Regions from separate parts of the Pseudomonas baetica genome, predicted to be linked through region 3. Evidence: predicted binding sites of a transcription regulator. Region 3 holds the regulator's gene; each other region holds the start of a gene.
What was found. The regulator sigma-54, encoded in region 3, starts transcription at its own class of promoters, with help from an activator protein. The targets are predictions, from matches to a motif close to ANTGGCATNNANNTTGCTNT.
Positions count from the first base shown of each region.

Region 1 (3,275 bases), 3.6 Mb from region 3:
GTTCCATCCCCGCTGCTCGGGTTAAAAGAGCTTAGATGCAAGGACAGAGAAAAAAGTTGGTGCAACAAAATGACTCAAAGCAACCCTTCGTCGAATAGTACCCGACTGCACCCGTAGGTCATTCTCACTAAAGAATTAACCCCATCATCCAGCGCGAGGCCGATCATACCGGGGTTTGCTCAATAAACATTGAACAAATACACGGTTACTTATCGCTATAGCATCTTTTTCGTTACGTCCTTATGACAAAACGGTCATTCCATCGCTGTGACTCATTGGTTAGAACTGACCACAGGTTGACGTCGCAACGGCGTCAACACCTTGGCTCGCCACGCCGGCAGCGAGCCGCCCCAAGGCAGAGTTTTTTCTGCCAGACCTCGGTTGAGGTCAACGCGACACAAACAGTCAACAAGTGAGGGAAACACCCTATGAGAAGACTTAAGCGTGATCCGTTGGAAAGAGCATTTTTGCGCGGATATCAATATGGCGTTGGTGGCAAATCCCGTGAGCTTTGCCCATTTACTCTACCGTCGGTACGTCAAGCCTGGATCAACGGCTGGCGAGAAGGACGCGGCGACAACTGGGACGGTATGACCGGCACTGCGGGAATCCACAGACTCAACGAACTTCACGCCGTCGGCTGACACAGGGCATTAATTCCGACACGACAATCTGAATTTGTACCGCATTAACCACGCACGTCCTTCCCGGACGGCGGGCTTCGGCCCAGGGGCTCCTTCGAGGAGCCCTTTTTTATGCCTGCAGTTTCTTGTGCCGGGCACAACCCTGTGGGAGCGAGCCTGCTCGCGAAAGCCTTCGTCCAGTCACATTATTAGCGACAGATACACTTCCTTCGCTAGCAGGCTCGCTCCCACAAGGATCAGCGCAGGGCGGCGATCGCGTCTACGGATTCGCGAATCAACGCCGGGCCCTTATAGATGAAGCCCGAGTAAATCTGCACCAGGCTCGCACCGGCCGTGATCTTTTCTGCCGCATGCTTGCCTTCAGTAATTCCGCCCGCCGCAATAATCGGCAACCGACCACCCATCTCAGCCGCCAGCACTTTCACCGTGTGGGTGCTCTTGTCACGCACTGGCGCGCCGGACAGGCCGCCCGCCTCGTCACCATGCTCCATGCCTTCAACGCCAACACGGCTCAGGGTGGTATTGGTCGCGATCACTGCGTCCATGCCGGTTTCGATCAGCGCTTGCGCCACCTGCGCGGTTTCTTCGTCGGTCATGTCCGGCGCGATCTTGATCGCCAACGGCACATGCTTGCCATGACGCAAGGCCAGTTCAGCGCGGCGCGTGGCCAGGTCCGCGAGCAACTGCTTTAGCGAATCACCAAATTGCAGACTGCGCAGGCCCGGGGTATTCGGCGAGCTGACGTTGACCGTGATGTAACTGGCGTGGGCGTAGACTTTGTCCAGGCAGATCAGGTAATCGTCAACCGCACGCTCAACCGGCGTATCGAAGTTCTTGCCGATGTTGATGCCCAACACGCCTTTATATTTTGCTGCAGCCACCCGCGCCAGCAGGTTATCGACACCGAGGTTGTTGAAGCCCATGCGGTTGATGATCGCCTCGGCTTCCGGCAGGCGGAAGATCCGTGGTTTCGGGTTGCCCGGCTGCGGACGCGGGGTCACGGTGCCGATTTCGACAAAACCGAAACCCAACTGCGCAAAGCCGTCGATGGCCGCGCCGTTCTTGTCCAGACCGGCTGCCAACCCTACCGGGTTCGGGAAGTCCAGACCCATGACTGTCACCGGCACCTTCGCCGGCGCCTTGCACAGCAAGCCGTTGAGGCCCAAACGCCCACCCGCGCCGATCAGATCCAGCGACAGATCGTGGGAGGTTTCCGGGGAAAGTTTGAACAACAGCTGACGGGCCAGGGAATACATGGGCGGCGATGACTCGGGCGGCGAAAAGAGGCGGCGATTATAGCCGGGCATCCACCTGCCGCGCGAGGCGCATGCGCAAATCAGCGCGACTGGCATATGCCTTGCACCCTCCTTGTTATCAGCCGGCAGGCCAATGACGGCGTGCAGGCAAGGACAATGGCGTCGTCTTCGGGTTTGCCTGCGCAAAGCCTGGGGCGACGTTTTTTTTCAAGGCGGCTTTTGCAGGTGCATGCGATGAATGAACCCTCCGTCGGGCCACTGGCCTGGGTCAACGGCAGCGACGCCCCGGAAAAAAGCGCGATCAACCTCGGTTTCATGGCCCTGAGCGATTGCGCCTCGGTGGTCGTCGCCGCCACTCAGGGTTTCGCCCAGCCTTATGGCCTGACGCTGAACCTGAAACGTCAGACGTCATGGGCCAATTTGCGCGACAAACTGGTCAGCGGCGAACTCGATGCCGCCCACAGCCTGTACGGTTTGATCTACGCCGTGCATTTGGGCATCGGCGGCGTCGCATCCACCGACATGGCCGTGTTGATGGGCCTCAACCAAAACGGTCAGAGCCTCAACCTGTCCCACGGCCTACAAAGCCTCGGCGTGAGCAGTCCTGAAGCGCTGGATCGCCACGTGCACCAATCCCGCGCAAAACTGACTTTCGCCCAGACCTTCCCGACCGGCACACACGCGATGTGGCTTTATTACTGGCTGGCGAGCCAGGGCATTCACCCATTACAGGATGTCGACAGCGTGGTGGTGCCACCGCCGCAAATGGTCGCGCACCTGCAGGCCGGGCGCATCGACGGATTCTGTGTCGGCGAACCGTGGGCCGCCAGCGCGGTGCAGCAGGATCTCGGTTTCACCCTGGCCACCAGCCAGACCATCTGGCCCGATCACCCGGAAAAAGTCCTCGGCTGCACCCGCGCCTTCGTCGAGCAGTACCCGAACACCGCGCGGGCGCTGGTGATGGCGATCCTTGAAGCCAGCCGCTTCATCGAAGAAAGCCCGGAAAACCGCCGCAGCACCGCGCAACTGTTGAGTGCGCCGGAATACCTCGACGCCCCCGCGGCCTGCATCGAGCCGCGTTTTCTCGGCGATTACGCCGATGGCCTCGGCAATCGCTGGCAGGATCCACACGCGTTGCGCTTTCACGCTAAGGGAGAAGTGAATCTGCCGTACTTGTCCGACGGCATGTGGTTCATGACCCAGTTCCGTCGCTGGGGTTTGCTGCGCGAAGACCCGGATTACCTCGCCGTGGCGGGTCAGGTGCAGCAACTGGACATCTATCGCGAAGCGGCAACCGCCGTGGGCGTCGCCGCGTGGGGCACGGACATGCGCAGCAGTCAGTTGCTCGACGGCAAAATCTGGGACGGCAGCGATC
Region 1 is NZ_PHHE01000001.1:5,922,208-5,925,482, reverse strand. Features, by position in the region: gene rmf (BatR family protein) at 429-644, shown strand; gene ATI02_RS27440 (quinone-dependent dihydroorotate dehydrogenase) at 881-1,900, opposite strand; gene ATI02_RS27435 (CmpA/NrtA family ABC transporter substrate-binding protein) at 2,135-3,275, shown strand, end outside.
Region 1: ATI02_RS27435 (CmpA/NrtA family ABC transporter substrate-binding protein) is a predicted target of sigma-54. The motif match lies at 1,989-2,008, and genes of this name have one in related genera.

Region 2 (3,275 bases), 3.1 Mb from region 3:
AGACGATCGGCGTCGAGGTAGTGGCGTTGAACGATGGCAAGCAGGCGCTGGATTATCTGCGCAAGCTGGTCGACGAGGGCAAGAAGCCGGAAGAAGAGTTCCTGATGATGATCTCCGACATCGAGATGCCGGAGATGGACGGGTACACACTGACGGCGGAGATTCGCGGTGATCCTCGCATGCAAAAGCTTCATATCATCCTGCATACTTCGTTGTCGGGGGTATTCAATCAGGCGATGGTCAAGAAAGTCGGTGCCGATGACTTCCTGGCCAAATTCCGCCCTGATGACCTGGCATCCCGGGTAGTCGACCGGATCAAAGCAGCAGATATCAGCTGAGAGCGTTTTGCTCTTGGCGGTCAACACGATTTAAGAGGCGGCATCATTGTCTACGGGTAATTTGGATTTCGAACAGTTCCGGGTCTTCCTGGAAAAAGCCTGTGGCATTTTGCTCGGTGAAAACAAGCAGTACCTGGTCTCGAGCCGTCTCAACAAACTGATGGAGCAGCAAGGCATCAAGTCTCTGGGTGAGCTGGTTCAGCGCATCCAGACCCAGCCGCGCAGCGGTTTGCGCGAGCAGGTGGTCGATGCCATGACGACCAACGAAACCCTGTGGTTTCGTGACACCTATCCGTTTGAAGTCTTGAAGAACAAGGTGCTGCCCGAAGCCATCAAGGCCAGTCCCAACCAGCGTCTGCGGATCTGGTCCGCAGCCTGCTCGTCGGGTCAGGAACCGTATTCGTTGTCGATGTCGATCGACGAGTTCGAGCGCAGCAATCTTGGCCAGTTGAAGATGGGGGTGCAGATTGTTGCCACGGACTTGTCCGGCCTCATGCTGACCAATTGCAAGACCGGCGAGTACGACAGCCTGGCGATCGGGCGCGGTCTGTCCCCCGATCGTTTGCAGCGCTATTTCGACCCGAAAGGGCCGGGCCGCTGGGTGATCAAGGCGCCGATCAAGAATCGGGTAGAATTTCGCTCGTTCAACTTGCTCGATAGCTATGCAGCGCTTGGCAAGTTCGACATCGTGTTTTGCCGCAACGTGTTGATCTACTTCTCTGCTGAAGTGAAGAAAGACATCCTGTTGCGCATTCACAGTACGTTGAAGCCGGGCGGCTATCTGTTCCTTGGCGCTTCCGAAGCGTTGAACGGCTTGCCGGATCATTACCAGATGGTTCAGTGCAGCCCGGGGATTATTTACCAGGCGAAGTGATTGCATCGGCGACACAAAAAACGGCAGGTCCGCAAAGGCCTGCCGTTTTTTTATGCCTGAAATATATCCACCACACACCTCAAATCCCATTGTGGGAGCGGTGGTGGTCGTGAGAGAGGCAGTCAAGCGGCAGAAAAGCGGCATCCGGCGGAAACCGGTTGCCGCTTTTCTGGCATTGCCGCCTTGCCGACTCCGCGCAAAGCCCCTGATTACGGGCACTTCTCACATTGGCACGCCGCTTGCTAAAGCTCAGTTACGAAAAACCGGTCACCCGAAGGTTCCCGACATGAGCATCAGCTTCGATAAAGCGCTCGGCATTCACGAAAAAGCCCTCGGCTTCCGCGCTCAGCGTGCCGAAGTCCTGGCCAACAACATCGCCAACGCCGACACCCCGAACTACAAGGCTCGGGATCTGGATTTCTCCAAAGTGCTTGAGGCGCAGACCGAGAAAACCAAGAGCGGCGGTACGTTCGCCCTGAACATGACCAACAGCCGTCACATCGAGGCTGAAGGTCTGGGCAATGGTGATGAGTCGCTGATGTATCGCACGCCGATGCAACCGTCGATCGACCAGAACACCGTGGACGCGCAGCTTGAGCAATCGAATTACGCGGAAAACGCGGTCGGTTTCCAGGCCAGCTTCACGCTGCTCAACAGCAAATTCAAAGGGCTGGTATCAGCCCTGCGCGGAGAGTAATCCATGTCCCTGTCCAGCGTTTTCAACATTGCCGGCAGCGGCATGAGCGCACAAACTACGCGTCTGAACACCGTGGCTTCGAACATCGCCAACGCCGAAACCGTCTCGTCGAGCATCGACCAGACCTATCGCGCCCGTCACCCGGTGTTCGCCACCATGTTCCAGGGCGGCCAGAACAGCGGCAGCAACTCGCTGTTCCAGAGCCAGGACGCCGCCGGTCAAGGCGTGCAGGTACTCGGCGTAGTCGAAGACCAGAGCAATCTCGAAGCGCGTTACGAGCCGAACCATCCGGCCGCTGACGCCAAAGGCTACGTCTACTACCCGAACGTCAACGTGGTGGAAGAAATGGCTGACATGATTTCCGCGAGCCGTTCGTTCCAGACCAACGCCGAAATGATGAACACCGCCAAAACCATGATGCAGAAGGTACTGACCCTGGGTCAGTAATAAGGGGCGACTGCCATGAGCGTTACCGATACCACCAGCGGCCTCAGCCTGAAAGACATCTTGGCGAACTCGTCGAGGAAGACGAGCAGCACCACCACGGATGGCATTGCAGCAGCGACCAATAGCACCACCGGCGGCAAAGCGCTGGGCAAGGATGCGTTTCTGCAACTGCTGGTTACCCAGCTGAAAAACCAGAACCCGCTCGACCCGCAGGACAACAGCGCCTTCGTTGCGCAGTTGGCGCAATTCAGCAGTCTGGAAGGCATTACCACGCTCAACACCACGGTCAGCTCGCTGGCTGGCAACTACAACTCCTCGCAGGCGTTGCAGGCGTCGTCGCTGGTGGGTCGCAACGTGATTGTGCAGACCAACACCGCCCAACTCGACGATCCGAGCAAAGGTCTGACCGGCACGGCGACGGTCCCATCGTCCATCGCCGGTGGCACGGTGACGATTACCGACAGCAGCGGCAAAACCGTACGCACCATTGATCTGGGGAGTCGCGCAGCCGGCGCTGCCAGCTTTACGTGGGACGGCAAGGACTCGTCGGGCACCGTGGTGCCGGTCGGCACTTACACCTTCAAGGCCAGTGCTGCGATCAACGGCACGGCGACGGATCTGGCGACCTACCTGCCGGCCACCGTCAACAGCGTGACCATGAGCCAGTCCGGTGGCGAGCTGATGCTCAACCTGGCCGGCAAGGGCTCCGTTGCCCTGTCCAAAGTACAAACCATTGGTATATAGAGCCGACTAACCGGCACAAAGGAGTGGAATATGTCTTTCAATATCGGCCTTAGCGGTCTCTATGCAGCCAACAAGCAACTGGACGTAACCGGCAACAACATCGCCAACGTCGCGACCGCCGGTTTCAAATCGTCCCGCGCAGAATTCGAAGATGTTTATTCGTCGACTCGCCTGG
Region 2 is NZ_PHHE01000001.1:5,351,256-5,354,530, forward strand. Features, by position in the region: gene ATI02_RS24740 (chemotaxis protein CheV) at 1-338, shown strand, start outside; gene cheR (protein-glutamate O-methyltransferase CheR) at 385-1,212, shown strand; gene flgB (flagellar basal body rod protein FlgB) at 1,499-1,909, shown strand; gene flgC (flagellar basal body rod protein FlgC) at 1,913-2,356, shown strand; gene flgD (flagellar hook assembly protein FlgD) at 2,372-3,100, shown strand; gene flgE (flagellar hook protein FlgE) at 3,131-3,275, shown strand, end outside.
Region 2: flgB (flagellar basal body rod protein FlgB) is a predicted target of sigma-54. The motif match lies at 1,439-1,458, and genes of this name have one in related genera.

Region 3 (3,275 bases):
GTTGATCTTCAGGTCGGCCAGATCGGCAATGGGGCCGAGCAGGGCGGTTTCATCATGGATCGCTTCGGCCAGCGAGCGATTGGCAGTGCTCAACGGATGGCGTCGGCGGGTTTCCGAGAAGCGCTTGAGCAGCGTTTCCTCATCGGCATCCAGATAAAGCACATCGCACTGGATATGGCGGCTGCGGACTTCTTCCAGCAGCTCGGGGAAGCGCGAGAGATGGCTGGGCAGGTTGCGCGCATCGATCGAAACTGCCACCAGCGGCTGGGTCAGTTCGGTATGAATCAGGGCGCGTTCGGCCAGTTCCGGCAGCAGGCCGGCCGGCAGGTTGTCGATGCAGTAGTAGCCGTTGTCTTCAAGGACATTCAGGGCAGTACTTTTGCCCGAGCCGGAACGGCCACTGACGATGATCAAGCGCATGAATTAATGCCCGCTTTGTTCGTCCACGACGACCTGATACAAGGCTTCGTTGCTCGAAGCACTACGCAATTTATCGCGCACGTCCTTGCGATCCAGCATGCTGGCGATCTGGCGCAGCAATTCCAGGTGCGCATCGGTCGCCGCTTCCGGCACCAGCAAGACGAACAACAGATCAACCGGAGCGCCGTCGATAGCGTCGAAGTCGATAGGGGCTTCAAGGTGCATCAAGGCGCTGACAGGCTCAGTGCATCCCTTCAGACGGCAGTGAGGAATGGCGATGCCGTTGCCGAAACCGGTGGAGCCGAGTTTCTCACGTGCGATCAGGGCCTCGAAGACATCCTGCATTTCCAGCGCCGGCACTTCGCGGGCGATGAGATTGGCAATTTGTTCGAGGGCTTTCTTTTTACTGCCGCCCGGCACGTTCACCAGGGAACGGCCGGGGGTCAGGATATTTTCAAGTCGGATCATGGAGTGGGGGGTTATCGACCGGTGGCGCCCTGGAGCAGGCTTTGGGTCTTTTCCTTATGCTTTTTGAGTTGTTTATCCAGCTTGTCGGTTAATAAGTCGATCGCCGCGTACATATCGGTATGTTCCGCGTTGGCGACGACTTCATTGCCGGGAATATGCAGCGTGGCTTCGATTTTCTGCTTCAGTTTTTCGACACACATCGTGACTTGCACGTTAGTGATCTTGTCGAAATGGCGCTCCAATCGTTCGAGTTTTTCGCCGATATAAGCGCGCAGAGGTTCGGTCACTTCCAGTTGGTGTCCACTGATGTTGACTTGCATACAGCTTCTCCTTCGTTGCCAGTGCATAAAGCGGCAGGCCGGATAGCCTGCCACTGGAACGCTGTAACGTGGCTTACATCAACCGCTTGCGTTCGCTCGAAGGCGCGATCCCGAGGGATTCGCGGTACTTGGCGACGGTGCGGCGAGCCACCTGAATGCCTTGTGCCTCCAGTAAACCAGCGATCTTGCTGTCACTCAACGGCTTTTTCTGATTTTCCGCGGCAACCAGTTTTTTGATGATCGCGCGGATCGCCGTGGACGAGCATTCGCCGCCTTCGGAGGTGCTGACGTGGCTGGAGAAAAAGTATTTCAATTCATAGATACCGCGCGGGGTATGCATGAATTTCTGCGTGGTCACCCGTGAAATCGTCGATTCGTGCATGCCAACGGCTTCGGCGATGTCATGCAGAACCAGAGGCTTCATCGCTTCGTCGCCGTACTCCAGGAAGCCGCGCTGATGCTCGACGATCTGCGTGGCCACTTTCATCAGGGTTTCGTTGCGGCTTTGCAGGCTCTTGATGAACCAGCGTGCTTCCTGCAACTGATTGCGCATGAAAGTGTTATCGGCGCTGGTATCGGCACGGCGCACGAAACCTGCGTACTGTGCGTTGACCCGCAGGCGTGGCACCGACTCCTGATTGAGCTCGACCAGCCAGCGTTCGTTGTCCTTGCGCACGATCACGTCAGGTACGACGTATTCAGCTTCAGTGGACTCGATTTGCGAGCCCGGACGCGGGTTGAGGCTCTGCACCAGTTCGATGACCTGCCGCAACTCGTCTTCCTTGAGCTTCATGCGGCGCATCAACTGGCTGTAATCGCGGCTGCCGAGCAGGTCGATGTAATCGCTGACCAGGCGTTTGGCTTCAGCCAGCCACGGGGTCTTGGCCGATAGCTGACGCAATTGCAGCCGCAGGCATTCGCTGAGGTTGCGGGCGCCGATGCCGGCCGGTTCGAATTGCTGGATGCGGTGCAGGACGGCTTCGATTTCGTCCAGTTCGATGTCCAGTTCCGGGTCGAACGCCTCAAGGATCTCGTCGAGTGTTTCGTCCAGGTAACCCTGATTGTTGATGCAATCGATCAGGGTCACGGCGATCAGGCGATCGGTGTCGGACATCGGCGCGAGGTTCAATTGCCACAGCAGGTGACTTTGCAGGCTTTCGCCGGCGGAAGTGCGGGTGGTGAAGTCCCACTCGTCGTCATCGCTGCTGGGCAGGCTGCTGGCGCTGGTCTGGTAGACGTCTTCCCAGGCAGTGTCGACCGGAAGCTCATTGGGGATGCGCTCGTTCCACTCGCCGTCCTCAAGGTTATCCACCGTCGGGGCGGCTTCCTGATAGGACGGTTCCTGAATCTCGGTGTTGGGCTTCTGTTCGGCGTTATCGGCCAGTGGATCGGAGTTGTCGAAGTCGTCGCCTTCTTCTTGGCGTTCGAGCATCGGATTGGATTCCAGAGCCTCCTGGATCTCCTGTTGCAGATCCAGGGTCGACAATTGGAGCAGGCGGATGGCCTGTTGCAGCTGCGGTGTCATCGTCAGCTGCTGGCCCATTCTCAAGACTAGCGATGGTTTCATGGCAGGGGCTTAACACCTTATTCGCCGGCGCGCATGCGCCATCCACTACAGGGCGCCGAAGCGCCAAACTTAAGCAAATTATATGCCTGAAACTGAAGTGTTTGCCTAGAGCGCTGTAACAATTAAAGCGTATTAAATTCTGCTTGAATCGATACAGCGCCCGGGCGGCTCTCCCGGCACCAATATGCTTACAGGCGGAATTCGTGGCCCAGATACACTTCCTTCACCAGGTCGTTGGCGAGGATGGTTGCGGAGTCACCTTCGGCGATCAGTTGACCGTCGTTGACGATGTAAGCGGTTTCGCAGATGTCCAGCGTCTCACGCACGTTGTGATCGGTGATCAGCACGCCGATGCCTTTGGCTTTGAGGTGGTGGATGATCTGCTTGATGTCGCCGACCGAAATCGGGTCGACACCGGCGAACGGTTCGTCGAGCAGAATGAATTTCGGTGCGGTGGCCAGGGCGCGGGCAATTTCCACCCGGCGGCGCTCGCCACCGGA
Region 3 is NZ_PHHE01000001.1:2,297,847-2,301,121, reverse strand. Features, by position in the region: gene rapZ (RNase adapter RapZ) at 1-420, opposite strand, end outside; gene ptsN (PTS IIA-like nitrogen regulatory protein PtsN) at 424-888, opposite strand; gene hpf (ribosome hibernation-promoting factor, HPF/YfiA family) at 900-1,208, opposite strand; gene ATI02_RS10550 (RNA polymerase factor sigma-54) at 1,282-2,775, opposite strand; gene lptB (LPS export ABC transporter ATP-binding protein) at 2,964-3,275, opposite strand, start outside.